3 regions of the Kribbella sp. NPDC026596 genome follow, and region 2 is predicted to be linked to each of the others. Evidence: riboswitches for the same ligand, from Rfam matches in the RefSeq annotation. Region 2 holds a riboswitch; each other region holds the start of a gene.
The links. Region 2 has a riboswitch for thiamine pyrophosphate ahead of thiC (phosphomethylpyrimidine synthase ThiC). Riboswitches for the same ligand answer to the same signal wherever they lie in the genome.
Positions count from the first base shown of each region.

Region 1: linked by a shared signal. The riboswitch ahead of thiS (sulfur carrier protein ThiS) and the one ahead of thiC (phosphomethylpyrimidine synthase ThiC) in region 2 are both predicted to bind thiamine pyrophosphate.
Region 3: linked by a shared signal. The riboswitch ahead of AB0E63_RS21450 (cytosine permease) and the one ahead of thiC (phosphomethylpyrimidine synthase ThiC) in region 2 are both predicted to bind thiamine pyrophosphate.

Region 1 is NZ_JBEZYF010000018.1:110,539-120,789, forward strand. It holds gene AB0E63_RS17625 (hypothetical protein) at 1-20, opposite strand, end outside; gene AB0E63_RS17630 (DUF5937 family protein) at 244-1,200, shown strand; gene AB0E63_RS17635 (glycosyl hydrolase) at 1,284-3,839, shown strand; gene AB0E63_RS17640 (LacI family DNA-binding transcriptional regulator) at 3,836-4,843, opposite strand; gene AB0E63_RS17645 (hypothetical protein) at 4,867-5,769, opposite strand; TPP riboswitch at 5,856-5,966, shown strand; gene thiS (sulfur carrier protein ThiS) at 5,957-6,163, shown strand; gene AB0E63_RS17655 (thiazole synthase) at 6,165-6,938, shown strand; gene AB0E63_RS17660 (DUF6807 family protein) at 6,913-8,793, opposite strand; gene AB0E63_RS17665 (hypothetical protein) at 8,851-9,921, shown strand; gene AB0E63_RS17670 (HAMP domain-containing sensor histidine kinase) at 9,899-10,251, opposite strand, start outside.
Region 2 is NZ_JBEZYF010000018.1:392-10,642, forward strand. It holds gene AB0E63_RS17020 (RDD family protein) at 1-335, shown strand, start outside; gene AB0E63_RS17025 (hypothetical protein) at 339-893, opposite strand; gene AB0E63_RS17030 (transposase) at 890-1,447, opposite strand; gene thiC (phosphomethylpyrimidine synthase ThiC) at 1,722-3,254, opposite strand; TPP riboswitch at 3,260-3,379, opposite strand; gene AB0E63_RS17040 (lysophospholipid acyltransferase family protein) at 3,419-4,177, shown strand; gene AB0E63_RS17045 (hypothetical protein) at 4,384-4,845, shown strand; gene AB0E63_RS17050 (hypothetical protein) at 4,849-5,082, opposite strand; gene AB0E63_RS17055 (inorganic phosphate transporter) at 5,096-6,235, opposite strand; gene AB0E63_RS17060 (inorganic phosphate transporter) at 6,326-7,324, opposite strand; gene AB0E63_RS17065 (DUF47 family protein) at 7,327-7,959, opposite strand; gene AB0E63_RS17070 (DUF202 domain-containing protein) at 8,099-8,407, opposite strand; gene AB0E63_RS17075 (DUF202 domain-containing protein) at 8,404-8,739, opposite strand; gene AB0E63_RS17080 (glycoside hydrolase family 3 N-terminal domain-containing protein) at 8,736-9,974, opposite strand; gene AB0E63_RS17085 (MarR family transcriptional regulator) at 9,976-10,251, opposite strand, start outside.
Region 3 is NZ_JBEZYF010000024.1:102,446-112,696, forward strand. It holds gene AB0E63_RS21410 (ATP-binding protein) at 1-194, shown strand, start outside; gene AB0E63_RS21415 (hypothetical protein) at 327-656, shown strand; partial or broken gene AB0E63_RS21420 (1-aminocyclopropane-1-carboxylate deaminase/D-cysteine desulfhydrase) at 573-1,088, opposite strand; gene AB0E63_RS21425 (macro domain-containing protein) at 1,164-2,210, opposite strand; gene AB0E63_RS21430 (DUF4433 domain-containing protein) at 2,260-2,898, opposite strand; gene AB0E63_RS21435 (DUF3152 domain-containing protein) at 3,168-3,923, shown strand; gene AB0E63_RS21440 (hypothetical protein) at 3,969-4,832, shown strand; gene AB0E63_RS21445 (alpha/beta hydrolase) at 4,829-5,491, shown strand; TPP riboswitch at 5,512-5,627, shown strand; gene AB0E63_RS21450 (cytosine permease) at 5,621-6,949, shown strand; gene AB0E63_RS21455 (class I SAM-dependent methyltransferase) at 6,977-7,657, shown strand; gene AB0E63_RS21460 (methylated-DNA--[protein]-cysteine S-methyltransferase) at 7,815-8,381, opposite strand; gene AB0E63_RS21465 (sigma-70 family RNA polymerase sigma factor) at 8,378-8,869, opposite strand; gene AB0E63_RS21470 (flavin reductase family protein) at 9,185-9,754, shown strand; gene AB0E63_RS21475 (ABC transporter substrate-binding protein) at 9,747-10,251, shown strand, end outside.

The sequences.
Region 1 (10,251 bases), 110 kb from region 2:
TCGGCGGCGACGTTGGCCACGATGCACCAGACGGCGGGCGACTCTTGCGCCGTGTCAGCGGGCGACTCTTGCTGCTATGACAGCGGGCGACTCATCCGCCATGTCCGCGGGCGACTCTTCCGGCATGTCAATCGGCCCTGGCGACGGCCAGGGCGGTTTCAGCTCCCGTCACCTGAGGCAGCCTAGCGACCGCGAGGGAGAGGGACGATTTAGGATCTGGCTTCATTGGCGGAGGGTTGAGGTGTGCTGACTTACGAGCTGGACTCGCGGGATCTGGAGGGGGTTCGGTTTGCGGTTTCGCCGGTGGCGGAGATGGTTTTGTCGTTGCGGGCGTTGCGGGATCCTGGGCGGTTTCCGTTGCAGTTGGCGTGGGTGCGGGCGGTGCAGCCGCAGGTGGACGACCTCGATTGGTCGGTGTTGCGGTGGTTGGTGAACGACACGATGGGGAGTCCGGACTTTCTGACACCGCGGCCCACCTCGCCGTTGACGCAGATCGCTGATGAGCTCGAGATCATCGCAGGGGTGGATCGGGGGACGTTCGAGCGGCAGTTCGCAGCGGTTAACAAGGAGCTTCCCGACGAGTTGGCCGGTGCGGATGGTGTGACCAGGGTTGTCGATGCGCTCCGTGAGTACTGGGAGGCGGTGATGGCGCCGTACTGGGATCGGATGCGGACGATTCTCTCGGCTGACATCAGTTATCGCGGGCATGTGCTGACGCAGCACGGGACCGGGGCGATGCTGAACGGACTCGGGCCGGCGATCACGTACGACGACGGGTTGCTGAAGGTCGATCGGGTGAGTGATCCGAGCCGGACGGAGCAGGTCGACGGGCGTGGGCTGGTGCTGCAGCCGACGTTGTTCGGGCCGCATGCGGTGATCCCGTTCGACATCGGCGCGGAGCCGCTGCTGGGTTATCCGCCGCGCGGGCAGGCGCACCTGTGGTCCGTCGTGGAACCGCCGTCACAAAGGGATCTGGCCCAGTTGATCGGTACGCCGCGCGCCCACATCCTCGCCCTGCTCACGCATCCCCGGACCACGACCGACCTGGCCGCCGAGCTGAAGGTGACGCCGTCGGCCGTGAGTCAGCACCTGCAACTACTTCGTCGTACCGGACTGGTCGAACCGCAACGCACCGGCAAGCAGGTGCTCTACAAGCCGACCGAACTGGCCGCCCTGCTCACCGGATCCGACCCCGACTGAGCTGTTGACACCCTCCGGGCGTGAGGTGATAGTTCCGATACAAATCGATTTGCATGCCTGAAACAAGTGCATGGGAGCCCGCCATGAGACGCACCCTCGCGATCGCCCTAGGAGTTCTCCTCCTCTGCCTCGGAACCATCACCCCCGCGCAGGCCGCGGTCCTGACGCTCACCCCCATCACCCGCGGCAACGTCTTCACCGACGGTCAGGCGGTGAAGTTCGGCCTGAACACCGACGCGGCCTCGGTTACCTGGTCGGCCGCCGACGTCAACGGCACCGTGGTCGCCAGCGGCAGCCAAGCCGCCGCGACCACTCTGCAGGTCACCGTCACCACCCGCGGCTGGTACAAGCTGACGGTCCAAGCCGGCACGACCACGGCTCAGACCACGTTCGCCATCCTCAGCCCAGTCAGTACGTCGGCAGTCGCCGGCCTCAGCACGTCCCGGGTCGGCGACTTCGAGGCCGCCACCGAAGGCTGGACCTTCTACCCAGGCAGCGAATTCCCCGGTGCGACCGGCGGTTTCGCGCTCGACACCACCGACAACCACAGCGGCACCGGCTCAGGGAAGCTGACCGGCAACTTCAGCGCAGGCGGCGCGTACGTCAGCGTCAATCGGCCGCTGCCATCCGTCAACGCGACCAGCGTGAGCTTCTGGGCCAAGACTGCGAACCTGTCGTTCCTCACGTTCCGCCTGACCGACTCCACCGGCCAGGTCCACCAGCAACGGCTGACGTTGTCGGGGGCAACTGATTGGCAACCGTTGACGGTGACCCGCTTCGACGGCGGGAAACAGTACTCGCACTTCGGCGGGGTCAACGACGGCGTCTGGCATGGTCCGGCGAAGGCGGTCGAGGTGATCCTCGACAAGGGCGCCATACCGGGCGCGACGAGCGGCAGCGTCAACCTCGACGACTTCACCGTCAATGCGCCGGCGACGAAGCCGACCACTCCGCTCGGCGACTACGAGAGCGCGGCGGAGGGCTGGACCTTCTACCCAGGCAGCGAATTCCCCGGCGCCACCGGCAGTCTCGCGCTCGACACCGTCAGCCCACAGGCCGGCGCCCAATCGGCCAAGGTCGCCGCGAACTTCTCTGGCGGCGGCAACTACGTCGCGATCCAGCGGACCTTCACGCCCGTCAACCTGAACGCCCTGAGCCTTTGGGTGAAGACAACAGGATTGTCGGCAATCGGACTACGACTGACAGACTCCACCGGTCAGGTCCACCAGCAGCGGCTGACGCTGTCCGGATCGAGCGCCTGGCAGCAGCTCACCGTCACCCGCTTCGACGGCGGCACCGGCTATCTCCACTTCGGCGGCGCCGACGACGGCATTTGGCACGGCCCGGCGAAGGCCATCATGCTGACCCTCGATCACAGCCTGATCATCGGCGGCGGTACGACGGCCACCGTCAACATCGACACGGTCACGGCGACCACGTCCGGATCGATGATCGGCGCAGGCACCCACTTCGGCGGATCGTGGAGCACGGACCTGGTGCCCGTACTCGCGCAGTCCGGAGCACGCGGTGGCCGAGACGAGGCGTACTGGTCGAGCGCCGAGACGACACCCGGCACGTACGCGTTCCCCGCAAAGGTCACCAACTACCTGCAGGCCTATCAAACCAACGGCATCGACCCACTGCTCGTCGCCGACTACGGCAACTGTCTCTACGACTGCCCCGATCAGCTCTTCAACGCGCCGTACACCGACGCCGGCCGGACCGCGTTCGCCAACTACGCCAACGCGCTCGCCAACCAGTACCCGCAGGTCCACAACCTGGCGGTCTGGAACGAGTGGGACGTCAACGCCGCCGGCCCGGCGAACAAGACCCCCGACAGCTACCTGGCGTTGCTCAAGGCAACTTATACGAAACTGAAAGCCACCCACCCGGATCTCACCATCGTCGGCGGCGGTGACACCGACGTGACCCAGCAGGCCTGGTTCCAGACGTTCTGCCAGCTGGGCGGACTGAAGTACCTCGACGTGGTTTCCATCCACCCGTACAACTTCCTGCACGCACCCGAAAGCCTCGGCGCCGCGATCGACCAGGTTCGAGCAACGATCCGGCAGTACAACGGCGGCGTGGACAAACCGATTTGGATCACCGAGAGCGGCTGGTTCACCGGGACGGCCACAGCCTCTGTCGACGAGCCGACACAGGCGATGTACCAAGCCCGTGCCCAACTCGGCATCCAAGGCCACGGCGTCGACCGTTACTACGTCTACGACTTCATGAACGACGGCATCGACCCAGCCGCGCAGGAGAACAACTTCGGCCTCGTGCACAACCCGGCCGACGCCCTCGGTGCCTACACGCCCAAACCGTCGTACGTCGCCTATGCCACAGCCGCCCGGCAACTCCGAGGCGCGACGTTCCTGGGCAAGGAGTTCCCGGGCAACGGGCTGATCGACCAGGTATTCGCCGCGAACGACGGCACACCGTTCCGGGCGATCTGGGCAGCGAGCGGCGCCAACACGACCGTGACAGTGAACGCGACCGGTCCGATCACGGTCACCAGCCAGTACGGGTTGTCCAACACGTTGACCCCGAACGCGAGCGGCCAGGTCACGGTGACGGTCGGCGTCTGGCCGACGTACATCGCCGGCTCGACCGTCACGTCGGTCACCGCACCCTAGGCGGAATCCCGCGGTACGACGGAAGGCGAGAACAGAATGTGTTGCGGCCGGCTGGAGGCGCCGTCCTCCAGTCGGTCGAGCAACACCTGTCCGACCGCGCGACCCTGTTCCCGCGGATCGCCGGAGACCGTCGTCAGCGACGGCGAGATCATCGCGGCGGCCTCGATGTCATCGAAGCCCATCACCGCGATGTCGTCCGGAACCCGCAGGGCGCGCTCCCGGGCAGCATCGAGCGCGCCGATCGCGACCACGTCGTTCGTGCACAACACAGCGCGCGGCGGCTTCGTCAACTGCAGCAATGCATGCAGCCCCTGCAGTCCGCCGGCCCGCGAGAACTCGCCACGGACGACGAGCTCGCGGCTGAACCGGATGCCAGCTTCCGACAACGCGTGCCGATACCCCTTGACCCGATCAGCCGGCGGGCCGTAACCGGACGGCCCGGTGATGAACCCGATCCGGCGGTAGCCGCGACCTATCAGGTAGCGGGTCGCGATCTCCCCCGCGGCCAGGTCGTCCGACGACAGGACATCGATCCCGGGCTCGGCCCTTCGGCCGCCCATCAACGCCACCGGGATCCCCGCCGCGACGGCGGCCTCGACGTCGCTCGCCTTGCTGTAGTAGCCGGCGAAGACGATCGCGTCGACGCTTCTGGTCACCATCTGCGTCACCGCGGCGCGCTCGGCCGCGGACTCCCCCTCGGTGTTGCCGATCAGCACCTGGTACCCGGGCTCGCTGACCACGTCGAGCAGACCGCGCGCGACCGCAGGATAGAACGGGTTGGTGATGTCCGGGACGATCAGCGCGATCGTGTGGGTCCGGCGCATCCGCAGGCTCCGGGCGACCTGGTGCGGCTCCCAGCCGAGCTCGTTCATCACGGCCCGCACCCGCGCCTGCGTCGCCTCCGACACCGGTCGCCGCCCCGAAATCACGTGCGAGACCGTCGTCGGGCTGACCCCCGCCCGAGCGGCGACATCCGAGATGTCGACCCGCTTCCCAGTCCCCACCCCGTCACGATAGCCGCTGGTACTCACGGATTCGGCTTGTTCCCGTTGGCGGCGGCCGTCGGCTTCCCGTCGGCGCTCACCGTCGGGGCAGGCGCGTCCGGAGCCTCATACGCCGTGCCGATGTCGGCCGCGTCCTCCTCCGCCTTCCGGCGTACCCACCACATGCGTGCCAGCTTGGCGGATCCCAGGATCGCGGCGATCACGAGCGCCGTCGCCACGCCGGCGACGTCGAGCAACCCCCACGCCCGCTGGTACCACGCCGGCTGCTTCTCGACGTCGACCTCGATCACCCGCGCGAACGTACGGCTGCTGAGCGGCAGGTCGTTCAGCTCCACCACCAGAGTCAGCCGGAGAGTCTGCACACCATCGGCCTGCGGTGTCACCCGCCAGGCCCACTCGGTCACCCCGTCGATGAGCTGGAGCTTGTCGCTGAGCGGCTGGACGTCGAGCCCCGAACCCCGGAGCTCCGCCCGCATGTAGGTCCCGACAGGAAGGGGCTCGATGGTGACCGGAGCCGTGCCGGGCAGTGTTCGCAACGACGGAGACACGGTCGCGGTGCCGCGCTGGACCCGCACGGTGACCTCGAAGTCGTCCTGCACCCGCGCCTGAGCCGGCGGGTTGTAGGCGACCAGGCCTTCCTCGAGCTCCCGCTTCGCGGCCTGCTCGTACCGCTCGCGCGAGGTAGGTTCACGACTCGTCGGCGGACCGGTCGGCCGTGACGTGGGCGTCCCACTGGGCGGCCCGGTGGGAGCCGACGTCGCCGCCGGCTGGGACGTCGTCGGAGTGCCGACCGGCGGACCGGAGTCGCCCGGGTCGGATCCGTTCAGCGCGACAACAGCCACCGCCAGCACAGCCAGAAGCGCCACTGCGACTGCGATCAGCACGCCAAGCCTCGTACCCCCGTGAGCCCGATCGACCTTCCCCATCACTGCTCACCTTTCCCTGTACTCACGGTAGCCGTTTCCGGCGTCCGTGGAGCGCGTTAGCGTCGCCGGAAGACGTGAGCTAGAGTCGAAACCGCCGCGGGAGCTCGCAGGAGCGGGCTGAGAGGGCGACCGAACCGTCGCCGACCGCTGAACCTGAATCGGGTAATTCCGGCGTAGGGAGGAAGCGATGCAGGAGCCTGTGTGGGTCAACGGTACGGCGACGGACGTCGCACCGGGGAAGTCCGTCGCCGAGCTGGTCGACGAGTACTCCGACCGCACGACCGGGATCGCGGTCGCGCTCAATCAGAACGTGCTGACGAAGGCCGAGTGGGCGCAGACCGCCCTGAAGCCCGGCGATCGGGTCGAGATCGTCAGCGCGGTGCAGGGAGGCTGACATGGATGATCCACTGGAGCTCGGCGGGCGCACGTACAGCTCGCGCCTCATCATGGGAACCGGCGGTTCGGCCAACCTGGAAGTGATGGAGGAGGCGTTGGTTGCCTCTGGCACCCAATTGACCACGGTCGCGATGCGCCGGCTCGGCACCGGCCATGAAGGCTCGGTGCTCGACGTCCTCAAGAAGCACAGCATCGACGTCCTGCCGAACACGGCCGGCTGCCACACTGCCGCCGAAGCCGTGCTGACCGCGAAGCTCGCGCGCGAGGCGCTGGGGACCGACCTGATCAAGGTCGAGGTCGTCGCCGATGACTATCTGCTGCTGCCCGATCCGATCGAGCTGCTCGACGCCGTGGACGCCTTGGTGGCTGACGGGTTCACCGTGCTGCCCTACACCAACGACGATCCGATCCTCGCCCGCCGCCTGGAGCAGGCGGGCTGCGCGGCGGTGATGCCGTTGGCGGCACCAATCGGTTCCGCGCTCGGCATCCGCAATCCGCACAACATCGCGCTGATCGCCGAGGCCGCGAACGTGCCGGTGATCGTCGACGCGGGCATCGGTACGGCGAGCGACGCGGCGCTGGCCATGGAGCTCGGCTGTGCCGCGGTCATGCTCGCGACCCCGGTCACGCGGGCCGAGAAGCCGGCCCTGATGGCCGCCGCCATGCGCGACGCCGTCTCCGCCGGCCGAGCCGCCCGCCTTGCCGGCCGCGTCCCCCGCCGCTGGCAGTCGGCCCACGCGTCCTCGCCTACGACTGGCCTACCGACGTTCTAGACAAGGCAGCGGCCTCGGCCAGATCCAGCGGGCGGTCCAGCAGCAGTGCTGTGAGGGACAGAGTCAGATCCTGGTTCGGCTGAAGGTTCAGCGGGCGGTCCCACGCCAGCGCCGGCCCAGCACCGACGTACCTGCTGGATCGCAGGAACCACGGCCGTACGTCGCCCGGCTGCACAAGGAGCAGGGTCGTCACGGCATCCCCGCGATGCTGGACGAAGGCGAGCCACGGACTCAGCGACCCGTAGGCAACCTCCTCGCCTTCTCCTGCTGAGCTGAGCACGGTCGTGGTGTCCGCGGACGGGAGTCGCCAGAAGATCCCGCCGTACCCGGCGTTCGGGCGGCCCGTGGTGGCCGCGCTGTCGATGCGGATCGGGCCGTAGCGCGCGGTGAGAACACTGTGCCACTCGAGCCGCCAGCCGTCTTCGGCAAGCGCGCCACGGAGCTGCCGGCGTTCGATCAGTTGCGGTCGGCCTTGTTCGTCGTACCAGGTGATGTCGTCGGTCAGGCCGTCGTCGACGGTGGTACCGCGACTGCGTTGCTGGCCGTGGTTCCTGAGCAGGGTCGGGCCTTGGCCCTGGACGAAGGTCCGGCCGCCCCAGTGGGACGTGCCGTTGACCCCGGCCACCGCGAACGAGACGCCGTAGTGATGCCGATGGTCGACCGGGCTGACCTCCGTCAGCGGCTGCCCGCCCAGCGTCCGTACGGGATGCAGGTACGGCCGCGGCGAGTGCACACTCGGCATCCGCCGCCCGAACTCGTACCGCGCGAGCATCCCGGCGTCACTGCCGAGCTCGAACGTGTCCCCCAGTCGCTGCCACCCGACCCGCCCAGCCGACGCTTGCAGCCTGGGTGCCTGCGGCACGGGCCCGGTGCTCGCCCGCACCGCCAGCCGCAACTCGGGTACGTCGTCCGCCTCGACATCCGTGCCCGCGATCGCAGCGTGCAACCGTTGCCACGCCAGCTCCCCCAAATCCTTTTGCGGCACCCGCACAGTCGTCAGCGACGGTACGGCGAACCGCGACAACCCGATGTCGTCCATCCCGGTCACCGACAAATCAGCGGGTACGGCGACGCCGACCTCGTTGAGCCGTGCCAGCAAGCCGAAGGCGACCAGGTCGTTGAACGCGACCACGGCCGTCACCTGTGATTCGAGTACTCGCTCGACTGCGGCGTACCCGTCCTCGATCGACCAACCGCAGTCGAGCCGGACCAGCTCCAGGCCGGGGATCTCCCTCTCGGCTACCTCGAGCGATCGCAACCGGGCCACATTGGACGCGCTCGCCGGCGGCCCGGACAGGAACGCCAGCCGCCGATGACCCAGGCCGACCAGGTGATCCACGACGATCCGTACGGCGCGCCCGTAGTCGACCACCACCGACGGGACCTCCGGCGGACCCTGTCGGTTGACCAGGATCACCGGCTGGACCTGCGGCAGCAGCTCGAGCAGGCTGTCCTCCGGCAGCCGCGGCGACACCATGATCAGTGCGTCGCACCGACGCCGCGCCTCCACCGCGATGGTTGCCTCGGCGCTCGGATCCTCGACGGTCTCCGCGACGAGCACGCGGTAGCCGGCCGTGGCGGAGGCGTTCGTGATCCCGCGCAGGATCTGCTGGAACAGCGGGTTGCCGAGATCCGGGACCATCAGCGCGACCATGTTCGTCCGGCCGAGGGACAGGCTGCGGGCGAGATCGCTGGGGCGGTAATTCAGCAGGTCGGCGGCGGCTCGGACCCGCTCGGCGATCTCGGGCGCGACGGTGGCGGCCCCGTTCATCACCCGTGACACGGTGGCCCGCGATACCTCTGCCGCCCGCGCGACGTCGGCGATCGTGATCGAGTCCTTCGGTGTCCGGCCCATTGCGGTATCTTCTCGCGATGGAAACCGGTTTCTCAACTCTGATCGGAGCGGTGGGCCATGCGACCGAGCGCACTGGGCGGGTACGACGACTGGCCGGAGTTCGTCCGTGACACCCCGGCACTGACGGGGGACGAACTGACCACCCGGGTCGCCGGGCTCCTCGGCGTACCGACGCCGGGCGGGCTGCCGACCGTGCGGACCATCATGGAATGGAACGCCGATGGAGTCCAAGGATCCGAGCTCGAGTGGAGTCATCCTTTCGGTCCACCGACGCGTGCCTGGCTGGTGCGACCGGCCGACGCTCCCCCGGGTCCGGGGCTGCTTGGCCTGCATTGTCACGCCGGCGTGAAGTCGATCGGCGCCGAGCGCCTCGTCGCTACCCCAAGCCCCAGCGCACGAGCTCTCCGGCAACGTACGGCGCACTACGGCGACCGCGCGGTCGCGAACGAACTCGCCCGCGCCGGCTCCACGGTCCTCTGCCACGACACGTTCGCCTGGGGATCCCGTCGCTTCGACTTCGACCCGATGCCGTGGCGGCTGCGCGAGGTGATGAAGGACGTACCGGTCGACGAGAACTGGTACGACGTCGCCGCCGGTCATCACGAACACACGATCGCGAAGGCGGCCGGCCTGCTCGGTACGTCGTTCGCCGGGATGGTCGCGTACGACGATCTCGTCGCGCTGAGCGTGTTGCGTTCGCACGCGGGCGTCGACCGGGTCGGCGTCTTCGGATTCTCCGGAGGCGGTGGCCGGGCTGCAGTGCTGACCGCGCTCGATCCGGCGATCGCGGCGTCCGCGGTGGTCTGCATGATGTACACCTTCGACTCGCTCGTTCCGGCGTACCTCGATGCGCACTCGTGGCTCGCCACCACACCCGGCCTGGCCCGGCACCTCGACCACCCGGCCCTGACCGCCGGCCGCGCCGCCCACCACCAGCTCGTCGTCTACGCCGAGGACGACGAACTCTTCAGCCCACAAGGCATGCGCGACGCCGACCGCCAACTCACTGATTACTTCAACTCCGGCCCGGGCACGTACCAAGGCACCTTTCTCCCCGGCCCTCACCGTTTCGACGGACAGATGCAGGAGATCGTCGAGCACTTCTTCAGCTCGGCGTTGCGTACTTAGCGGCGCTTGGGAAACGGGCTTCAAAGGTGGAGCCGTCGGTGATGCGGATGGTGCCGTGGTGGCGTTCGATGACCTCGGCAACGATCGCTAGGCCGAGGCCGGCGCCGCCGGTGTCGCGGGTGTCGCGGGTGCGGGCGGGGTCGAGCCGGACGAACCGGTCGAACACGCGGGTCTGATCGTCCGGCGGGATTCCGGGACCGTCGTCGGAGACCGTGAGTACGACGGCGCCGCCGGATTCGGTGAGGCCGAAGGTGATCTCGGTCCGGGCATGCCGGGCGGCGTTGTCGGCGAGGTTGTGGATCATCCGGGCCAGTGCGGCCTCGTCACCAC
Region 2 (10,251 bases):
TGGCCCTGGTCATCGACGGCGACCAGGACGAGCTCGGGCCCGGCGGTGGGATCGCGATGGTTACCGGCTTCGCCGTCGGGTTCGCGGTGTGGGTTTGGAACCGGCTGATCCAGCAGGGCCGGACCGGCCAGTCCTTCGGGAAGAAGCTGACCGGCCTGCGGGTGGTGCACGCGCAGAGCGGTCAGCTGATCGGCCTGGGCTCGAACCTCGGCCGTGAGATCTGCGCCCAGATCTTCAACCAGCTCTGCATCCTCAACGTGATCTGGCCGCTGTGGGACGACAAGCAGCAGACCTGGCACGACAAGGTCGTCAACGACATCGTCATCCGGCTCTGACCTTTAGTGGGACAGGAGGAACCCGGCGCAGGTCACGGACCACAGCACACTGGTGAACGTGCCAATGATGAAGCGCTCGGCGACCGCCTGTGGCGTGACCGAGGCCGGCTGGTCCGGGCTGCGCAGCTCGGGGTAGCGGGCCAGCCCCTTGATCGCCAGTACGACGGCGATGCCCTCCGGCCACCCGGTCACCAGGGAGGCGAAGATGGCGGTCCGCTCGAGCGAACCGATCAGCGCGCCGCCACGCAGTACCTCACCGGCCTTCTGCGTCGACTGGGCTCTGGTGTTCCCCCGGTCGACCAGCGCCAGTACAGACGTCGTGAGCGGCCCGCCACCGGTGACCGCGAGGCCACCGGACAACAGGAGCAATACGTTCCACCAGCGCTCGCGCCAGCCCTCCGCGCCGTGGCCTGCCAGCAGTAGGAGGCCGACCGTGACCAGGCAGGCCAGCGTGGCCGCACTGAGCACGATTTCGACGGTAGAGCCGGCCTTCGGCACCCACGCCAGTACGGCGAGGATCAGGCCGGCTGCGGTCAACGACAGGATCAGTGCCGTCACGCAGCGGCCCCAGCGTCGAGCAACTCGGCCGCCAGCACCCGTCCACGCTGTTCCTCGGCGAACCCGGCGGCCTGCGCCCGCTGCGTCACCGCCGACTGACTGATCCCCAGCTTCACACCGATCTCCCGCCTGGTGAGTCCTTCGCCCAGTAGGTCGGCCACAGCCCAGCCACGGTCGCTACGACGCCGCAGTACTGACGCCATCAGCCAGAGCACTGTCTCCACCCGCTCCGCGGCTCGCGAGTCGGAGCCGACCACGTTGACGTGATGAGGGCTCGACTTGGCCCGGGTCACCGCCTCCCGCGCGAACACGAACGCGTCACCGCTGCCCGCCCTGGTGCTCCTCGGCAGTGGCTGGACGACCTCGCCGACGCCGAGTCCGACGTACCAGATGTCGGGGCGGAGCAGCTCGACGATCACGTCGACGGTGGCCCGGGCGTCCGAGAGCACACCCTGCACCTCGTCGCCGGCGGTCCGCTCGAACTTGCGGAGCAACCCTGTCCGTCGCGGCCGGCGGTTCAGGGAGTTCAGCAGCTCGGGTACGAGATCGCTCATGCTTCGGCTACCGCGCTGATCTACCGTGAGAACGAAGACCATCGCCCTGCACCTCCTTCCGAACGTCTTAAGGCTACAGTCTTATTCACGTAGAGTGAAGGAAAAAACCTGAATCGGTTCACCCGGTCACTCCCAGTGACCGTTCTGGAGGATTCCGATTCCCCCATTCTCTGCTGGATTCGGTCGGTTCGGCATCCCGACTCACCCCACCGGCCTCACGCGGAGTCAGCACACTTCCGGCCCGGAGTACGGCGTACTCCGGGCCGGACAGCGTTCAGTCGACCAGCGGCAGCATGCGCTGGTGATCCTCGGCGTACGCGCGAATGTCCGCGGTGATCCGCATCGAGCAGAACTTCGGACCGCACATCGAGCAGAAGTGAGCCGTCTTGGCCGGCTCGGCGGGCAGGGTCTCGTCATGGAACGAGCGCGCCGTGTCCGGGTCCAGTGACAGGTTGAACTGGTCCTCCCAGCGGAACTCGAACCTTGCCTTGGACAACGTGTCGTCCCAGTCCTGCGCGCCCGGATGTCCCTTGGCCAGATCGGCCGCGTGGGCGGCGATCTTGTACGTGATCACGCCGGTCTTCACGTCGTCACGATCCGGCAGGCCGAGGTGTTCCTTGGGCGTGACGTAACACAGCATCGCCGTACCCAGCCAGCCGATCTGGGCCGCACCGATCGCCGATGTAATGTGGTCGTAGGCCGGCGCCACATCAGTTGCCAACGGCCCCAAGGTGTAGAACGGCGCCTCGCCGCAGAGCTCCTCCTCGAGCCGCACGTTCTCGGCGATCTTGTGCATCGGCACGTGTCCCGGGCCTTCGATCATCACCTGCACATCGTGTTCCCACGCAACGCGAGTGAGCTCCCCCAACGTCCGCAGTTCCGCGAACTGCGCCGCGTCGTTGGCATCCGCGATACATCCCGGGCGCAACCCGTCGCCCAGTGAGAACGTCACGTCGTACTCCCGCAGGATCTCGCACAGCTCGGCGAAATGGGTGTACAGGAAGGACTCCTGGTGATGTGCCAGGCACCACGCGGCCATGATCGAACCGCCCCGCGACACGATCCCGGTGATCCGCTGCGCGGTCAGCGCCACGTATCGCAGCAGTACGCCGGCATGCACGGTCATGTAGTCGACACCCTGCTCGCACTGCTCGATCACCGTGTCGCGATACACCTCCCACGACAGCGCGGCCGGATCGCCCTTCACCTTTTCCAGAGCCTGGTACAACGGCACCGTCCCGATCGGCACCGGCGAGTTCCGCAGGATCCATTCCCGGGTCTCGTGGATGTTCTTGCCGGTGGACAGGTCCATCACCGTGTCCGCACCCCACCGGGTCGCCCAGACGAGCTTCTCGACCTCCTCCTCGACCGAGCTGGTGACAGCCGAGTTGCCGATGTTCGCGTTCACCTTCACCAGGAACTTCTTGCCGATGATCATCGGCTCGCTCTCCGGGTGCCGCCGGTTCGCCGGGATCACGGCCCGGCCCCGGGCCACCTCGGACCGGACGAACTCCGGGTCGACGCCCTCCCGGGTGGCGACGTACCTCATCTCCTCGGTGATCGTCCCGGCGCGCGCGTGCGCCAGTTGGGTCAGCGGTGCGCGCCCGGCGATCCAGTCCCGCCGCACTGCGGGGAGACCGGCTTGTACGTCGATCTGCGCGGACACGTCGGTGTACGGACCCGAGGTGTCGTAGAGGTCGAAGTGCTCGCCGTTGGTGAGCCGGACACGGCGGGCCGGAACACCCAGCTCGCCGCGGTAGATCTTCTCGGACCCCGAGATCGGGCCCGTGGTGACAGTCGGTCGAATCGTGCTGACATTCACCTTGCTGCTCCCTACGCCGGAATTACCCGGACAGGTTCGGCGGTCGGCGGCGCCGGTTGATCCAGCCGCCCTCTCAGCCCGCTACGGTGCGAGCTCCCGCGATCTCCAGTTGTGACCGCCACCCTAGACGAAGGCTGTAGCGTCGGGGCATGCGAGATGTCGTGTACCCGCCGGTGATCGGCTTCGCGAAGGCGGCGTTCAAGGTGCTGGACGTGAAGTTCCAGCTGACCGGGACGGAGAACGTGCCGCGGACCGGCGGCGCGGTGATCGCGCTCAACCACATCAGTTACGTCGACTTCGTGCTCGGTGGGTACGGCGCGGTGCCGAGCAAGCGGCTGGTGCGGTTCATGGCCAAGGAGGTGCTGTTCCGCAACCGGTACTCAGGCCCCCTGATGCGCGGCATGCACCACATCCCGGTGGATCGCGCGGCTGGTATGGCGTCGTACCGCGAAGCGCTGCGGTATCTCGGCCAGGGCGAGGTCGTCGGCGTGTTCCCGGAGGCCACCATCAGCCGGTCGTTCGAGCTCAAGGAGTTCAAGTCCGGCACGGTCCGGATGGCCGCCGCGGCCGGCGTACCGATCATTCCGATGATCCTCTGGGGTACGCAGCGGATGCTGACCAAGGACCATCCGCGCGACTTCTCCCGGCACCGCACGATCGCGATCACCGTCGGCGCGCCGATGACCGTCACCCGGGCCGACGACTCGGCCGAGGCGACCGCGCGGCTGCACGCGACGATGGCCGGGATGCTCGATCAGACCATCCGCGCCTACCCCGAGCAACCAGCCGGTGCCTGGTGGTTGCCGGCGTCGTACGGCGGTTCCGCGCCGACTCCGGCCGAAGCCGAGCGCCTGGATCAGGAAGAGCTCGCCCGCCGGGCCGCACGGCGGACCAAGGAGGACCGGTAGCGCGGACAGGACCTTGACCCTCGGGCCGAATCGAGGGTACGAAGACTTGTCGTTGTTGATGGAACAGGAACCTGGGGGGTCCCTGTGTGGCGGGCCGGGCAGCGGTACGCGCGGCCGCGGTACTCAGGCGGGCGGGGAAGGTTTTGTTCGATTCACCGGAAGAGCTTCATCTGTTCGAACCGGGCATGATGACTCCGGCGCCCCACGTGGCGGATCAGATCCCGGACGCGGGCACGTTCTTCGTCGAGTGGGCGACCCGCGGCCTGCCCGCGGGCCGGGCGCTCGAGGTCGAGTCCGCGGTGAACGGGCGCCGCTGCCAGAACGGCTGGTTCCCGCTCGAGAGCCTGGACAGCATCGGCAGCAAGGGCTTCTGGCGCGGTCCGCTGACCTACCTGGCCCGGATGACGTCCGACGACACGGCCATCCTGCAGCGCTGGGCCACCGATGGCCTCAGGGGCGAGAGCCGGACCCGGATCGAGGCGACCGTCGACCACCTGCTCCACCAGCAGGGCCACGCGGCTGCCGCTACCTGGGCGGTGGCGGTGCGGCCGCGGACCTATCTCGACGCGAGCATCCTGGGCGACAAGCTCGCGGCCGCGTGGGAGTACAACCTCGGCTCCATCCGCTCCAAGGACGTGGCCAAGTCAGTACGACGCTGGAACCGCTAGCTGTCAGTGGAACTGCGGGATGATCAAGTAGAGCCCGTAGAGCACCGCTGCCAGGCACGCGGCGAAGCAGAGCCCGGCCACTGTGGTGTCGACGATCGACGGCGGCTTCTTTTCCTCGAGCGCCACCGCCCGCCGCGACATCGCGGTCACACCGAGCGCGAACATGACCGCCAGCCCGACACCGAAGAGCAGGCTGACCAGTGCCACCTGACCGAGTGCACTCCAGTTGATGTGCATCGCCGTACTCCTCTCAGACGGTCGTGGCCGGGGCCGGGGCCGGGGTCGTGCTGCCCGGGTACTCGTTGACGTTCTCCGCCGTCACCGGCCTGCGCCGCGACGCCACGTAGATGCCGCCGCCGGCCAGGATCGCGAGGATCGCGACGATGACGACGCCGGCGTTGCCGGTGTCGGCCACCCGGCCGGCCAGGGCGCCGACGATCGCGGCGGACGGCAGCGTGAACAGCCAGGCCATCGCCATCCGTCCGGCGATCGTCCAGCGCACCTGCGCGAGCCGCTTGCCGAGGCCGGCGCCGAGGATGCTGCCGGAGCAGACCTGGGTGGTGGACAGCGGGAAGCCCAGGTGGGACGAGGCCAGCAGGACCGTGGCCGAGCTGGTCTCGGCGGTGAAGCCCTGCGGCGACTCGATCTCGGTCAGGCCCTTGCCCATCGTCCGGATGATCCGCCAGCCACCGAAGTAGGTGCCGAGGGCGATCGCGAGGCCGGCCGCGAAAATCACCCAGGTCGGCGGGGCCGAACCCTGCGCGAGGCTGCCCGACGTGATCAGGACCAGCGTGATGACGCCCATCGTCTTCTGTGCGTCACCGGTGCCGTGAGCGAGCGAGACGAGCGAGGCGGACGCGATCTGGCCGGTCCGGAACCCGTCGCTGACCGACTTCTTCCGGGCCCGCTGGGTGATCTTGTAAGCCAGGAAGGTGCCCAGCAGCGCGACGACGCCGGCCACGATCGGCGCGGCGACCGCGGGGATGATGATCTTCTGCACCAGCGTGCCGAAGTTCACCGCGCTGCTGCCGGCCGCGATCCAGGTGGCGCCGATCAGGCCGCCGAACAGGGCGTGCGACGAGGAGCTCGGCAGGCCGAAGTACCAGGTCACCAGGTTCCAGAGGATCGCGCCGACCAAGCCGCCGAAGATGATCGGCACCGTCACCAACGAGTCATCGACGAGGCCGCTGGAGATCGTCTTGGCCACTGCGGTGGACAGGAACGCGCCGACCAGGTTCAGCACCGCGGACAGGGCGACGGCGACCTTGGGTCTGAGGGCGCCGGTAGCGATCGACGTCGCCATCGCGTTGGCGGTGTCGTGGAAACCGTTGGTGAAGTCGAACACCAACGCGGTGATGATCACCACGACGACGAGGAACGAGAGGTCCATCGCGATCACTCCCCCTAGGCGGAAATAAGACACACCATCGATCGACGGTAGGCCTAGTGGGTGAATTCGAAATGAACTCTCGGCTGCAACTTACTCCAGAATCAGGTGCGCAAGCCCATAACAGAGTGCGGCGACCAACCCGGCGGCGGGGATGGTCAGCACCCACGCGGTGACGATGCCTCTGGCAACGCCCCAGCGAACCGCCGACAGCCGCTTGGTCGCACCGGCGCCCATCACCGCCGACGTGATCGTGTGGGTGGTGGAGACCGGCGCATGCAGGCCGATCGCCATCACGTACAGGACGGACGCGGCGACCGCCTCGGAGGCGAACCCGCGCGCCGGGTCCAGGTGGATGATGCGGCGCCCGAGCGTACGCATGATCCGCCAGCCACCGGAGTAGGTGCCGAGCGAGATCGCGGTCGCGGCGGAGATCTTCACCCACAGCGGGATGCCGTCGCCCTCGTTCACGTGACCGGTGGCGAGCAGGGCGAGAAAGATCACGCCCATCGTCTTCTGCGCGTCCTGCAGGCCGTGCCCGAGCGCCACCGCGGCAGCCGACAGCGATTGGGCCATCCGGAAGCCTCGCGTCGTCTTGCCCGGGTTCCTCCGCCGGAAGGTCCAGAGGATGGCGATCATCAGCAAGAAGGCCCCGGCGAAGCCGATCACGGGCGACAGCACCATCGGGATGACGACCTTGTCGAGGATCCCGGACCACTCCACGACGCTCGCCGAGGCGAGTCCGGCGCCCACCAGTCCGCCGATCAGCGCGTGCGTGGAGGAGCTGGGCAGGCCGAGGCGCCAGGTGATCAGGTTCCAGGTGATCGCGCCGATCAGTGCCGCGATCACGATCACCAGGCCGGGTTCGCCGCTCGGAATGCTGATGATGCCCTCGCCGATGGTTTCGGCCACCTCGGTGCCGGCCAGCGCGCCGAGGAAGTTGCAGACCGCGGCCATCGCCAGCGCCACCCGCGGCGTGAGTGCCCGGGTCGAGACCGAGGTCGCGATCGCATTGGCCGCGTCGTGGAAGCCGTTGGTGTAGTCGAAGGACAGCGCGATGACGACGACCGCGATGACGAGCGCGAACTCCACGCTCAGCTCTCCTTGACGGCGATCTGTTCGACCGTGTTGGCGACATGCTCGAAGGCGTCGATCGCGGCCTCCAGCAGGTCGACCACGGTCTTGAGCTTCATCACGGTCAGCGCTTCGTACTCACCGCTGAAGAGCTTGGCGACGATCCGGCGGTGCACCGCGTCACCGGTGTTCTCCAGCCGGTTGATCTCGATCCAGTACTCGGCCAGGTCCTTCATCGTGCGCAGCCGGGGCATCGTCTCGGCGGTCAGCTGCGCCATCCGCTGGAGCACCTCGATCTGCTCGGCGACTTCCTCCGGCAACTTCTCCAGGTTGAAGAGGTGGACGGAGTCGACCGCTTCCTCCATGAAATCCATCACGTCGTCCAGATCGGAGGCCAGCCGGTAGATGTCCTCGCGGTCGAACGGGGTGACGAAGGTGGAGTTGACGCGGCGGATGATCGAGTGGGTGGTCTCGTCGGCCGCGTGTTCGGCGTCCTTCATCTCGGCGGCGATCTGGTGACTCGAGGAGAGTCCGGTTCCGGCCGTACTGCCGAGCAGCTCTGCCAGGATCTTCGATCCGTCCACGAGGTGGTTGGCGGATTCGGTGAAAAGGTCGTAGAACGTCGGGTCGTTCGGACGCAGACGTAACGGCACTTCAAGCTCCGGATGAACGAGGGACAAACCGTGAACATGCTAGGGGGAACCTGCGGTTGACGTTGCATCCGCGTTGTCAACGTAGCGCGTCGGAGTGAACTGGCTCGCGGCGACACGGACAGTGAGTTACCGATCGGTTTCACCGGGCGATCACGGCGTAAAGGTCGAAGAGGCCGACGATCAGCACCAGACCGGCCGCGACCCGGAGCACCCGCTCATGGCCGAGCGCCTGGACTTTCGAGCCGTTCGTACGGCGGTACACCGCGCTCACCGCCGCCCAGCAGGCCAGGGCGAGCGTCAGTACGACGATGCCGAGGCCGGTGCGGACGTCCGACGAACCGTGTCCGGATGCGATCAGGAGGATGCCGTTGGCTATCAGGCCTAGCGCGGTACGGCGCCAGGCGAGCAAGGTCCGCTCGGGCTGCAGCCCGGGATCCGGTGTGCTCATCGCCACAGTGAGAAGAGCAAGCCGATCAGGCCCACGACAGCGATCGTTGCCCCGAGCATCAAGGGCAGGCGGGTCACCGGGAGCGGGCTGCCGCGGCGCATTGCGATCAGGTTCTGCTGCCAGCGGCGGAAGGCGCCGGCGGTAGTGATGATGCCGACGGTGACCAGAACCACACCGATGATCCGGGCCGGCCAGCGGTCCGGACCGAGATCGAGGAACTGCACCGCGGACAGTCCGCCCGCGTAGCAGGCCAGCGAGGTCCGCAGATAGGCCAGATAGGTCCGCTCGTTCGCCAGGGTGAAGCGATAGTCGGGCTCCTGCTCTACCGTCATCCGCAGCTCACCAGGCCGTGGTCCTGCTTCAGAGTCAGCACGCGCCTGACGCTACTCGTCAGCTTCGCGGCGAAGGCCTTGTCCTGCTGGGCTTTGACGACCAGTGCGTTCATCATGGTGGCGGTCAGCGCGGCCTTGGCGTTGATCACGATGTCGCCGCCCGCCGCGACGAACCGGGTCGCCCGCTGTCCCGCCGGCACCGAGGCGACCTCGGCGGCGGCCCCGACGTCGTCGGTGATCACCACGCCGCTCCAGCCCAGATCACCCCGGACCATGCCTTGGATGACGGTCGGCGAGAACACCGCACGGTTGTTGGGGTCGATCTTGGTGTAGGTGACGGTGGAGATCATCACCATGGTGGCGCCGGCCTCGATCCCGTCGGCGAACGGCTGCAGGTCGGCATCCCCGCGAACGGTGACGGTGTCCACCACACCGGAGGAGAAGTCCGTGTTGCCACGCACCCGGCCGAGTCCGGGGAAGTGCTTGACCGAGGTCATCACGCCGGCCTGCTTCATCCCCTCGACGAACGCCTGCACCGACGGGCCGACCGCTTCCGGCGTGTTGCCGTACTCACGGTCCAGACTGCCGATCGGCGCGTTCTGAGACTTCAGAGAGCTCGGTACGACGTCAGCGACGGGCGCCAGGTTCACGTTGACGTTGGCCTGCTTGAGCTGGCCGCCCCACTGCTTCGCGCGGGCGGTCAGCTTGTCGGCGGACCAGGTGCCTTGCACGGTCGCAGCGGGGATGCGGTCGAACCCAGGGCCTTTCAGCCGCTGGATCTGACCGCCTTCCTGGTCCGCGGCGACCAGCGGACGGACGCCCTTCACCGTGGCCGCGGTGCTTGCCGCGGCCATCGCCGTACGCGTGTGGGACAGGCTGCCGCCGGTGCCGAGCAGGAGGACGCCACCGGGCTTCTCCTGCTGCACGATGGGACGCTGGGCCGAGGTCATGCCGTTGGCGCTGATGCCGGTCATGATCAGCTGGGCGGCCTGCTCCCGGAGGGTGAGGGTCTTGAGCTTCTGGTCGACGCAGCTCGCCGACGTGGCTGTCGGCGTCGGCGTCGGCGTGTTGGTCGGGGTGGCGCTCGGCTGCTCGGTCGTGGGTGGCTGGGTCGTCGGCAGTGGAACCGAGGATGACGGCACTGTGCTGGGGCCGGCGGTCGGCGGGGACTGGCTGTCGCTACAGCCGGCGAGGACAAGTGCTGTCAACGCGACCAATGCGACCGGACGACTCATTTCAGCGACGCTCCCAGGCGGCGCGGTCGACCGTGTCACCGGAGTGCCGGGCCAGCGTCGCGCAGACGTCGTACAGGTTCTCGACCTGTTCTTCGGTGAGTGCGTCGAAGATCGACTTCCGTACTTCCTCGACGTGACCGGGCGCCGTCTCCACGAGCTTCTTCCGGCCCAGGTCGGTGAGGATCGCGACCTGACCACGCCGGTCTGACTCGATGCCCTCCCGCCGTACCCAGCCGTTCTGCTCGAGCCGGTTCACCGCGTGCGACAACCGGCTGCG
Region 3 (10,251 bases), on a different contig from region 2:
AACTGGGCATCGGCGTCGACGACGGCTCCGTCCCCACCGCCGAAGTAGCCAGCACCCTCAACCGCAAACCCCAGTCCCTCTCCCCCGCCCGAGACGGCCTGATCAAAAAAGGCCTCGTCTTCTCCGCCGAACGCGGCACCGTAGCCTTCACAGTCCCCCACTTCGGCAAGTTCCTCAGAACCCGCACCGCCTGACCCCACACCCGTCAGCCGGTTGCGTTGATCAGGGCTATGAGGGTTGTGCCTTGGGGGAAGGTTCCGTGGGTTATCTGGTCGAAGAGGGCGTACATCATCTTTTGCTTCGTAGACCCAGTCCAGGAGGAGGCCGTGCCTCGCCTCGAAGTCTTCGATGAAGGCATCCAACTCGGGGGTTCGTTTCGCGTAGCCGCCGAAGTGGTAGTTGCATTCGAGGTGCCACGTGCCGACCCGAGTGCCGTACGTCGTCCTCTGGAGATCGACGATCTGGTTCTCGAGGAATGCGCCGCCCTTCAGGACGGGGACGCCGACCACCGCCTGGTGAGTGCTTGCGGCGACGCCGGCCAGGGTTCCGCCGGTGCCGACTGCGCAGAACAGTACGTCGTACGGGTCCGTGAGTTCGGCCGCCAGCTCCGCGCATCCCAGCACGGCCTCGCGGTTGCTTCCGCCCTCGGGCAGTAGGTAGAAGTCGCCGAACTCTCGGTGTAGCGCAGTGATCACCGCATCGGAAGTCTTGGCGCGGTAGGTGGTCCGGTCGAGATAGGTGAGCCGCATTCCGCGCGCAGCGGCGTACGCGAGCGAGGGGTTCAGCGGCAGGTGCTCCTCGCCGCGGATCACGCCGATGGTGTTGAAGCCGCCGTAGTAGCCGACCGCGGCGGTCGCTCGGATGTGGTTGGAGTACGCACCACCGAAGGTCAGCAGCGTGTCGAACCCGAGGTCGCGCGCCGCGGACACGTTGTACTTCAGCTTGCGCCACTTGTTCCCGGGGATCTCCGGATGAATGAGGTCGTCACGCTTCAGCAGGACACGCACTCCCGCCGCGGTCAGACGCTCGTCGCAAAGCTCCGACACCGGCAACGGCAACCGAAGACCGACCGGCCCTAGAGCACCCATCAACCCACCATCGCACGACGACCTGCTGAGCCGAACTGAGGGAACACCCGCAACACATCACACGAACTGACATGGTCAGGATGCCGCTACCAGGCCGCGGTCGCGGAGAGTGTGCCATGCGCGCTCGACGTGCTGGCGGGTAAACAAGGTGGACTTCCGTTTGCTCCATTGCCGGACCGCGGTGTGCGCCGCAGTGAGGTCGTTGCGCGCGGCATCGTCATGGGCCATGACCCAGTGCACCGAAGCTAGAAGTTCTAGGCCGTAGGCGCTCTCGAATCCAGCGATCTCTTCCATCACTGCCGATATCCGGGCAGCGGTCTCTGGGTGATCGGCCACGTAGTCTTCCACTTGCTGGACCGCCTCTGGCAACACGTCGATGCCGACCGCATCGGCTACCCGCGCCGAGCCGTCGCCGAAGCCGGTGATGTAGTGACCCTCCATCGCCGACAGTGCCCTACGAAGCGCATCGGCGTACGGGCCGTAGATGTGTGGCGTGAACTCCATGTTGAGATCCTGGCCACTCAGTTGGAGGAAGTAGGCGAGTTTCTGCACCTCTACGAGAGTCGGTGGAGCAAAGGTGAACTGCACGTAGGCGTGCATCAAGGCGAGCATCGCGGATCGGGTGGGATTCAGCGGTGGAGGCTTCTCTCGATTCACCATCGACTTCGCATCAGGAGCTCCGTCGGGTGCAAACACTCGGATGTCCACGTGATCCGCCACCGATGCGAGGCCCCGATGGATCAAGGGCTCCACATCGACCCAGGCCAGTCCGCCGTTTCCGCAACCAAGTGGGGGAAGCGCGATCGAGGTCAGACCGAGATCGCCGATCACCCGGACGAGGTCGTCCAGTCCGGACTGGACGTCTGCAAGCCGTGAGCGCGAACGCCAATGCTTCTTCGTCGGAAAGTTGACGATGAAGCGAGGTGGGGTCAATGAGCCGGTGTTCCAGACATGCATGTGTCCTAGGCGGACCTCGCCGCGGGCACATGCTGCTTCGTATTCCCGGAACATCTCAGGCCACGCACGCTTGAACTGCAGTGCGATGCCCTTGCCCATGATCCCCGCTGTGTTGACAGTGTTGACCAGGGCATCGGCATCTTGGCGAAGTAGATCGCCGGTCATATTCCTGATCATCGTGTCCGCACCTCCTGTGCGTCAGCATCCCACACCACTAGAAGTACCAGGCAGGTCTGACAATTGCGCGTAGCGAGGATCCGTGAGCGGAGAGTGTGTCGTCAACTTCGGCCTTCAGTGCATCTGTCTTCACTCCGATGGCGATGAAGTCGTCGAAGGGAACATGTTCGTGGACCAGGAACTCCGCCATCCGTCGCTCGATACGGTCGGGGTGCTCGGGAACCGGGTAGCAGGACTCGAGTTCCATGACATCCCAGTCGATCATCTCTGTCAGCCGACGGTCGCTGGTCGAGAACTCCGCGTGACTGAGCACGGCGTTCCGGTCGCTCGCTACCCATTTCAGCCCTGACTCGATGAGCCGCTGGGTGTGCGTCGCGAGGTAGATCAGCCGGTCGCAGCCGTCCTGGTAGGACGGAACCTTTCCGCTGTGGATGTTGTGCATCATCGGGCTACGTGTCGCGTAGTAGAAGGGCGCGTAGTCGGCGACCATTCCGCCGGGAGGCTCGGTCACCGGGGTCTCTGCTCTTCTGCGTTTGATCGATTGCTGGCCTATCTCGATCTGCATCAGGCCGGCTTCCTGCGATCGTGTGTCCGAGAGCAGACCACTGGTCACGATCGTCGGGAGATGCTCGATCCGGGTGAAGTGGAAGATCTTCGTGGGAACTGGCCGGGGCACGTCAGGCCCTGCCCATCGGCAGGTGATGGACCACGATCCCAGCGCCTGTACGACTCGACTTCATCCTGGCAGACTCTACCGGTCGGCCCGACCTTCGGTCCGTTGGTCGGGTTGGGGCTGAAACTGCCCTTTCGTCCAGTAGGTGTGGCTCTGTAGGGTGAATCGTCATGACCACCCGGCGGAGCGGCCAGCAGGCGGACGTGCCTGGGCGGAAGCGGCGGGGTGGTCGGCACAGTCGGCGGAAGTCTTATAAGGCGCAGTGGTTCTCGGTGACTGCGTTGGCTGTGCTGGGCACCGTGGTGGTGATGCATCCGGATGTGACCCATCGGCGGAGTCTGGCGGCTGACGTGGTGGCTGATACGCCGGTGAGTGCTCCGGTGACCGAGATTCCGGTGAGTACACCGACTCCGGTTGTCACGCCGACGCAGCGGTTCACGACTCCGTTGCGACCGGCACCGAGTTTGACGCGGCAGCCGAAGGGCTCGAAGCCGAACGTCACCGTGTCCACCGGCAAGCTCGCCGTGGTGCCCGGGTTCAACAAGGCCAGCGGCGTACGGGACAAGCTGACGTACCGGGTCGAGATCGAGCAAGGGCTCTCGGTCAACGGTGCCGCGGTTGCGGCGATCATCCACAAGACGCTGACCGACCCGCGGGGTTGGCAGGCGGTGCACCCGGTCAACTTCGAGCGGACCGACAAGGTGGACGCGGACCTGCGGATCATCCTGGCCACGCCGACTCTGACCGACAAGCTCTGCCTGCCGCTCGACACCGGCGGTGAGGTGTCCTGCCGGGTCGAGGACCGCGTCGTGCTGAACGCCAAGCGGTGGATGTACGCGATCCCGGCGTACAACGGCGACGTCTCGCTGTACCGGAGCTACCTGGTCAACCACGAGGTCGGGCACGCACTCGGCCATGGTCACTCGACCTGCACCAAGGCGAAGACCCCCGCGCCGGTGATGATGCAGCAGACCAAAGGCCTGGCCGGCTGCCTCCCGAACGCCTGGCCGACGATCAAAGCGACCTGATCCAACCCCGCGTTCGTGAGAAGCTGAGTCCGAGGGGAGGTAGCGATGTCGTCACAGGATTTCCCGACGTACGGCCGGGGCGATGAGCCCGAGCGGAGCGGCGAGGAGCACCACTACGCCCCGCCCACGCCGTACGGCGGCGGCACCTACGGCTCGGGCCCGCACGCCGACCCGCAGCCGGGCCCCTACGCCCAGCCCCAGCCCTACGGCTCCCAGCCGGACAACGGCACCCCACCGCCCCAACAAGGCCTGCCCCAAGGACAGCCGCAGTACGCCGCTCAGCCCCAAGGACCCATGTACGCCCAGCCGCCCACCTACCGCCCCGGGACCCCTTACGGCCCGCCGGCGCATCCACAGCAGCACGAGCTCCCGACGTACGGCCGGGATCAACCCGTCGCACCCCGTGACCCGCGCGCTGCCCGGGTGGTCGGGCTCGCCACGATCGTCGCGGCGATCTACGGCCTGCTCGTGGTCTCCGTCCAGCGGGTCGCCCTCCGGGAGATCTCCCAGGCCCCGGGCTCACCGCTCAACCACCCCCTCCGAACCGACGTGATCGACACGATCGGCCAGCTGGTGCTGATCGTGGTCGGCGCGGCCGCGCTCGTGATGTGGATCCGGGACGTGCTCGCCCGTCGCAAGGCCGGGCGCCAGCCCGACCCGGTCGAGCTGGGTGGTCTGCTGCTGGTCGCGGTCTCCGCGATCCCGATTCTGGTCTGGCTGATCATGGTCCTGTCCACCGGACTGGGCGCCATCGACGACTCGGTCGACCGGCTGCCCACGGCGTACGGCTGGGGCGGCATCGGTCTGCTGGTCCTCGCCGCCGGCCTGGCCCTCGGGTACCGCGAGCTGAAGCCCGAGGTGCGCAACCCGGTCGTCCAGGGTCCGCCACCCAAAGCGCCCTGGGAGTGAACGCACCCGTCGTCCTGGTCCCGGGCCTCGGCCTCGGGCCGGAGTCGTACGCCAAGACGGTCGAGCACCTGATCACGCCGCACCACGTGGTCACACTGCCCGGGTACGGCGAACCGGCCGGCGCGCGGGAGGACCTGCATCCGCGTGCCCTCGGCGTGGCACTCGCGGACAAGATCCGGGAGCGGTCGGTCCTGGTCGGGCACTCGGCCAGCTGTCAGATCGTGGTCGAGACCGCGGTCATCAACCCCGAGCTGGTCCACGCGCTCGTACTCGCGGCTCCCACCGGAGACATCCGCATGTCGAGCTGGCTGGACCGGGCGGTCCGCCTGCTCGGATCCGCCGTACCGGAGTCACCCCGGCTCATCCGGGTCGTCACCCCGCAGTACGCGCGGACGACGCTCTCCACGATCGCCCGGGCCGGAGAGGCCGCCAGGCACCACGACCTGGCCGCCGTCATCACCCGGGTGAAGGCACCCGTGGTCATCGTGCGCTGCAAACACGATCTGCTCTCGCCGGCCGACTGGGTGCAGAAGCTCGCGGAGCTGAGCCATGGTGAGGCCCGAACCCTGGATACCGGCTCACACATGCCGGTGCTGACCAACGGCCCGGAGATGGCCGCTCTCATAGAGCGAGCTGCCGCGGTGCCGCCGACGACCTGAGGCGCTATCGTTGAGGCGCTAACAACCTCTGCGGGAGCTCGCACCGATTGCGCGGGCTGAGAGGGCGACAGCTGGGTCGCCGACCGCCTGAACCTGACCGGGTAATGCCGGCGTAGGGAGCGGGTCATCATGACCAGTACTGTTGTTCGTCCTGCCAGCCAGACCGAGGCACCGCTGGTCCTGACCACGGATGCCCCGCGGACCCTCGGATTCCTGGACCAGTTCACCCTGTGGGGGAACTTCGGCATCTCTCTGTTCGGACCGGTCACGGGTGCGCTGGTTGCGGCGTACACCGGCTCGCTGTGGCAAGGGCTGCTCGCGGTTGTCGTCGGCTGCGGAATCGGCGCGCTGGTGCTCGGCGGCGCCGCTGTGTTCGGTTCGCAGACCGGTGCGCCGGCGATGGCGTGCTTGCGCGGACTGTTCGGCCGGCGGGGTTCGATGGCGCCGACCGTGCTGAACATCGCGCAGAACGTCGGTTGGGCCACGATGGAGATCATCGTCATCTCGCAGGCCGCGGTCGCGGTGACGAGTGAGCGGTGGCGCTGGCTGTTCGTCGTACTGGCCGGGGTGATCGCGACGGCGATGGCGGTCCGGCCGCTCGGCAGTGTGAAACTGCTGCGGAAGTTCATGGTCTGGCTGGTGCTGATCGCGTCGGTGTACCTGTTCGTGCAGGTGCTCAGCAAGCCGGTGCAGGCTATGCCGCAGGACAGCGTGTTCGGCTTCTGGCCGGCCGTCGACCTGGCTGCCGCGGGCGTGGTGTCGTTCGCGCCGCTGGCCGCCGACTACACGCGGCACTCGCGCACCAACAAGGCCGCCTTCGCCGGATCGTCACTCGGCTACGGGATCGCGGCGATCCTGTACTACGCACTCGGCGTGTTCGCGGTCGCGACGCTGCAGACCAACAGCGAGGACGTGATCACCGCGCTCGTCACGCTGCCGGCCGGTGCGATCGCGCTGTTCGTGCTGCTGGTCGACGAGGTCGACGAGGCGTACGCGAACGTGTACTCGACCACGATGGCCGCGCACAACCTGATCGGCCACGTCGACCGCCGGTGGATCTCGGTCGCGATCGGCGTGCTCGCCACCGGTCTCGCCCTGATGGTTGACCTGGGCAACTACACGCAGTTCCTCTACCTGATCGGCTCGGTCTTCATCCCGCTGTTCGCGGTCGCGATCGCCGACTTCTTCGTGGTCAGCAAGATGAACTGGGACGTCTCCGGTACGGCGCGCTTCCGCTGGCAGCCCACGGTCGCCTGGGTGATCGGCTTCGTCGCCTACCAGCTCGTCAACCCGGGCACGGTCTCCGGCTGGTCGCCGTTCTGGCTGGACCTGCAGCAGCGGCTCTTCAACAACCAACCGGTGCCTGGCTGGCTCGGCGCGACGTACACCTCGATCATCGTCTCGATGCTGGCCGCGATCGTACTCGGCCGGATCGGGCGCCGACCGCTGGACAAATGACCCGGAGTAACCGGGATACTTGCGGTCATGCTGAATTCCGCACTGCGCAGCCGGGCCGAGTACGCGGAACTCGGCCCGGACGGGTTGGCCGCGCGTACGACGCCCGAGCGGGACGCGGCGGTCGTCAAGGCCGTCGAGGAGTTGCTGGCCGGGCGTGAGTCGGTGCTCGACCTGTGCTGCGGCTACGGCCGGATCGCGCTGCCGCTGCGGAAGGCCGGCAAGGTCGTCCGCGCCCTGGACATCTCGCCGAACCTGGTCGAGGCCGGTCAGGCGATGGCGGCCAAGGAGGAGTTGTCGATCGACTGGGCGATCGGCTCGATGACCGACCTGCCGTACAAGTGGGACTCCTTCGACGCGGTCATCTGCCTGTGGACCGCGTTCCACGAACTGTTCGCCGAGGACGAGCAGATCTCCACGATCTGCGAGATCTCCCGGGTGCTGAAGCCGGGTGGCGTGGCGATCATCGAGGGCCCGGCCTGGGGTCCGGCAACGGCGGCCGAGATCGCCAACGGGATGCGGCAGGGCCCGGAGCACCGGATCGTCACCACCGAGCACTTCGGCACCAGCAGCGTGCACTTCATCCACGACGAGATCAGCTACGGCCGGCTCTGCGCGGCCGCGGGGATCGAGGACTACAAGGTCTACAAGCGGGAGTGGGGCGGGCGTCGCCGGCTCATCCTGGAGATCCACCAGCCGGCCACTGACTGACGTGTCAGTTTCTCGACCTGAATTCTTTTCCGGAACCATTTCACTTCCCCGTATCCCTTGCAGGCAAGGGAAAACAAGAAGCAGATCCCCACTCCACATTGGGGATCTGCTCCTTTGTTCTGCGAGTGTAAATCAATTCCCCAGGTGCCGGGAAAACTCAGCTTTTTGCTTCAAGATTCAGCAGGAATCGCTTCGCCTCCAGGCCGCCGGCGTACCCGGTGAGCGCGCCGGTCGAGCCGATCACCCGGTGGCACGGCAGGACGACGCAGACCGGGTTCGCGCCGAGCGCCGTACCGACGGCCCGGGCGGCCTTCGGCTTGTGGATCTCCCCGGCGAGCGCGCCGTACGTCGTGGTCCGGCCGTAGCTGGTGTGCAGCGGCAGATCGTTGAGCACGAGTCGCTGGAACGGCGTCGCCAGGGCGAGATCCACCTCCAGGTCGAACGCGTGCCGTCGACCGGCGAGGTACTCGTCCAGTTGCCGTCGTACGTCGTCCAGCGCGCCGGGTTGCCGCAGTACGCGCGGTGACACGGCCCGGGCGAGCCGGTTGGTGATGGACTCCTCGTCGCCGAAGGAGCTGGCGACGACCCGGCCGTTCGCGACCGCGAGCAGCATGGTGCCGATCGGGGTGTCGTGCAGGGTGTAGGCGACGTCGGCATCCGGCAGGATCGGTGGTTTCAGGTCTGTGGTGGTGAACCGGGTGAGCCGGCTCTCGAGGTCATTCATGCGTCTACTCCGAGTTTGGTGCGCAAGGTCGCGAGGGCGTCGCTGACGAGCCGGCGCGACGCGGCAGGCGTGGTATCCAATGCGGCGGCCACGCCGTGGTGGTCCAGGTCGCCGATGTATTTCAGCGTGATCGCGAAGCGCTGGCGTTCGGGCAGTGCGTTGACCGCCTGCCAGAGGTCGGGGTCCGGCCAGTCGGCGACGTCCGGGCCGTCGACCGCGATCGGCGGGGCTTCGTCGAGCGGGCGTTGTGGTTTGCGGGCGCGGTGCAGGTCGGTCGCGCACCGGGACGTGATGGTCAGCAGCCAGCTGCGCAGGTTCTTCGCCGAAGTCAGGCCGGGGTAGGCCGCGAACGCCTTCTCCCAGGCGCGCTGGGCCACGTCATCCCCGTCCACCGGCCCGGCCAGGGCGCGCGCCAGCCGCGCCACGTCCCGCCAGTGCGCGTCGACGAGCGCCTGGAACGGTGGCAGTTCGACCTTCTCCCGAGCCATCACGACAGTAGAACGCATCAGGTTCGGCCGATGTGAGGGTGCCCGGTCCGGATTCCGAGATTGTCTAGTTACTCAGTGGACATTGATGAGAAGATTGCTGACATGACGACGACCTTGCTCACCCGCCGTCGCGTCATCGATCTGCTGCGGACGGCGAGCGCCACCTGTCGGTGACACCTGCGCCGTATCGCGTTGCCCCGGCGGAATTCCGCCGTACGAGGCCTGTCTGACCACCGCCTCCCACACCCCGCCCGGCTGTGGTGCTTCCTGCTGCCCTGCGCCGGTCGTCCCTGCCCCCGTACCCGAGGGAGAGACATGTCAGTCCATGCGATCAACCCGTCCGATCGTCCGCCGTTGTCCGTCGTCCCGGACCGCCACGAGGAGCGGACCGTCGACGCCGACGTGTTCCGGTCCGTGTTCCGTCGCCACGCCGCCGGTGTCGTGGTGATCACCGCGGACGCCGGGCACGGTCCGGTCGGGTTCACCGCGACCTCACTGGTCTCGGTCAGCCTGCTGCCACCGCTGGTCTCGTTCGCGATCGCCACCAGTGCGTCCAGCTGGCCGACCGTCAGCATCGCGAACAGCCTGGTGATCAACTTCCTGTCCGCCGACCAGCAGGCCATCGCCGGGCGCTTCGCCACCAGTGGCATCGACCGGTTCGCCCAGCCGACCCGCTGGTCCCGCCTGAACACCGGTGAGCCGGCCCTCGACGAGGCGCCGAGCTACCTGCGCGCGCAGGTCGAGCACCGCTTCGCCGTGGGCGACCACTACCTGGTCGTCGCCCGCCTCGCCACCCATACCGAACGACGTGAGCACGACCCGTTGCTGTACCACGACGGCCGCTACGTCACCGCCACCTCTGACCCGAAAGCACACCATGTCTAGGACCAAGTACGCCGTTATCGCCGCAGCCCTCGCGACAGTCGCCCTGGTGGCGGGCTGCGGAGGTGCCGCGGACGCCGGCAGCGGCTCCGCCAAGCTCTCGCTCGACGCCGCCCTGCCGGCCACCGTCCCGGACGGCACCAAGATCGTCGTCGGCGACCCGGCCACCGAGGTGGCGCTGAAGCTGTCCGGCCAGATCGACAAGGTGTCGAAGTTCGTCCAGTTCGCCAACCTGAGCGGCGGTCCGCAGACCACCGAGGCGTTCCGGGCCCACGCACTCGACCTCGGCTCGGTCGCGGAGATCCCGCCGATCCACGCGACCTGGACCGGTCTGCACGTGAAGATCGTCGCGTCGAAGTTCCGCAAGGACCCGCTCGAGCACCCGATCTACAAGCTCGGTATCGCGCCCGGCGTGAGCGTGAAGACGCTGGGTGACCTGCGCGGCAAGAAGATCGCCTACAGCCCCGGTCAGGCGCAGGGCGCCCTCGTCCTCAAGGTGC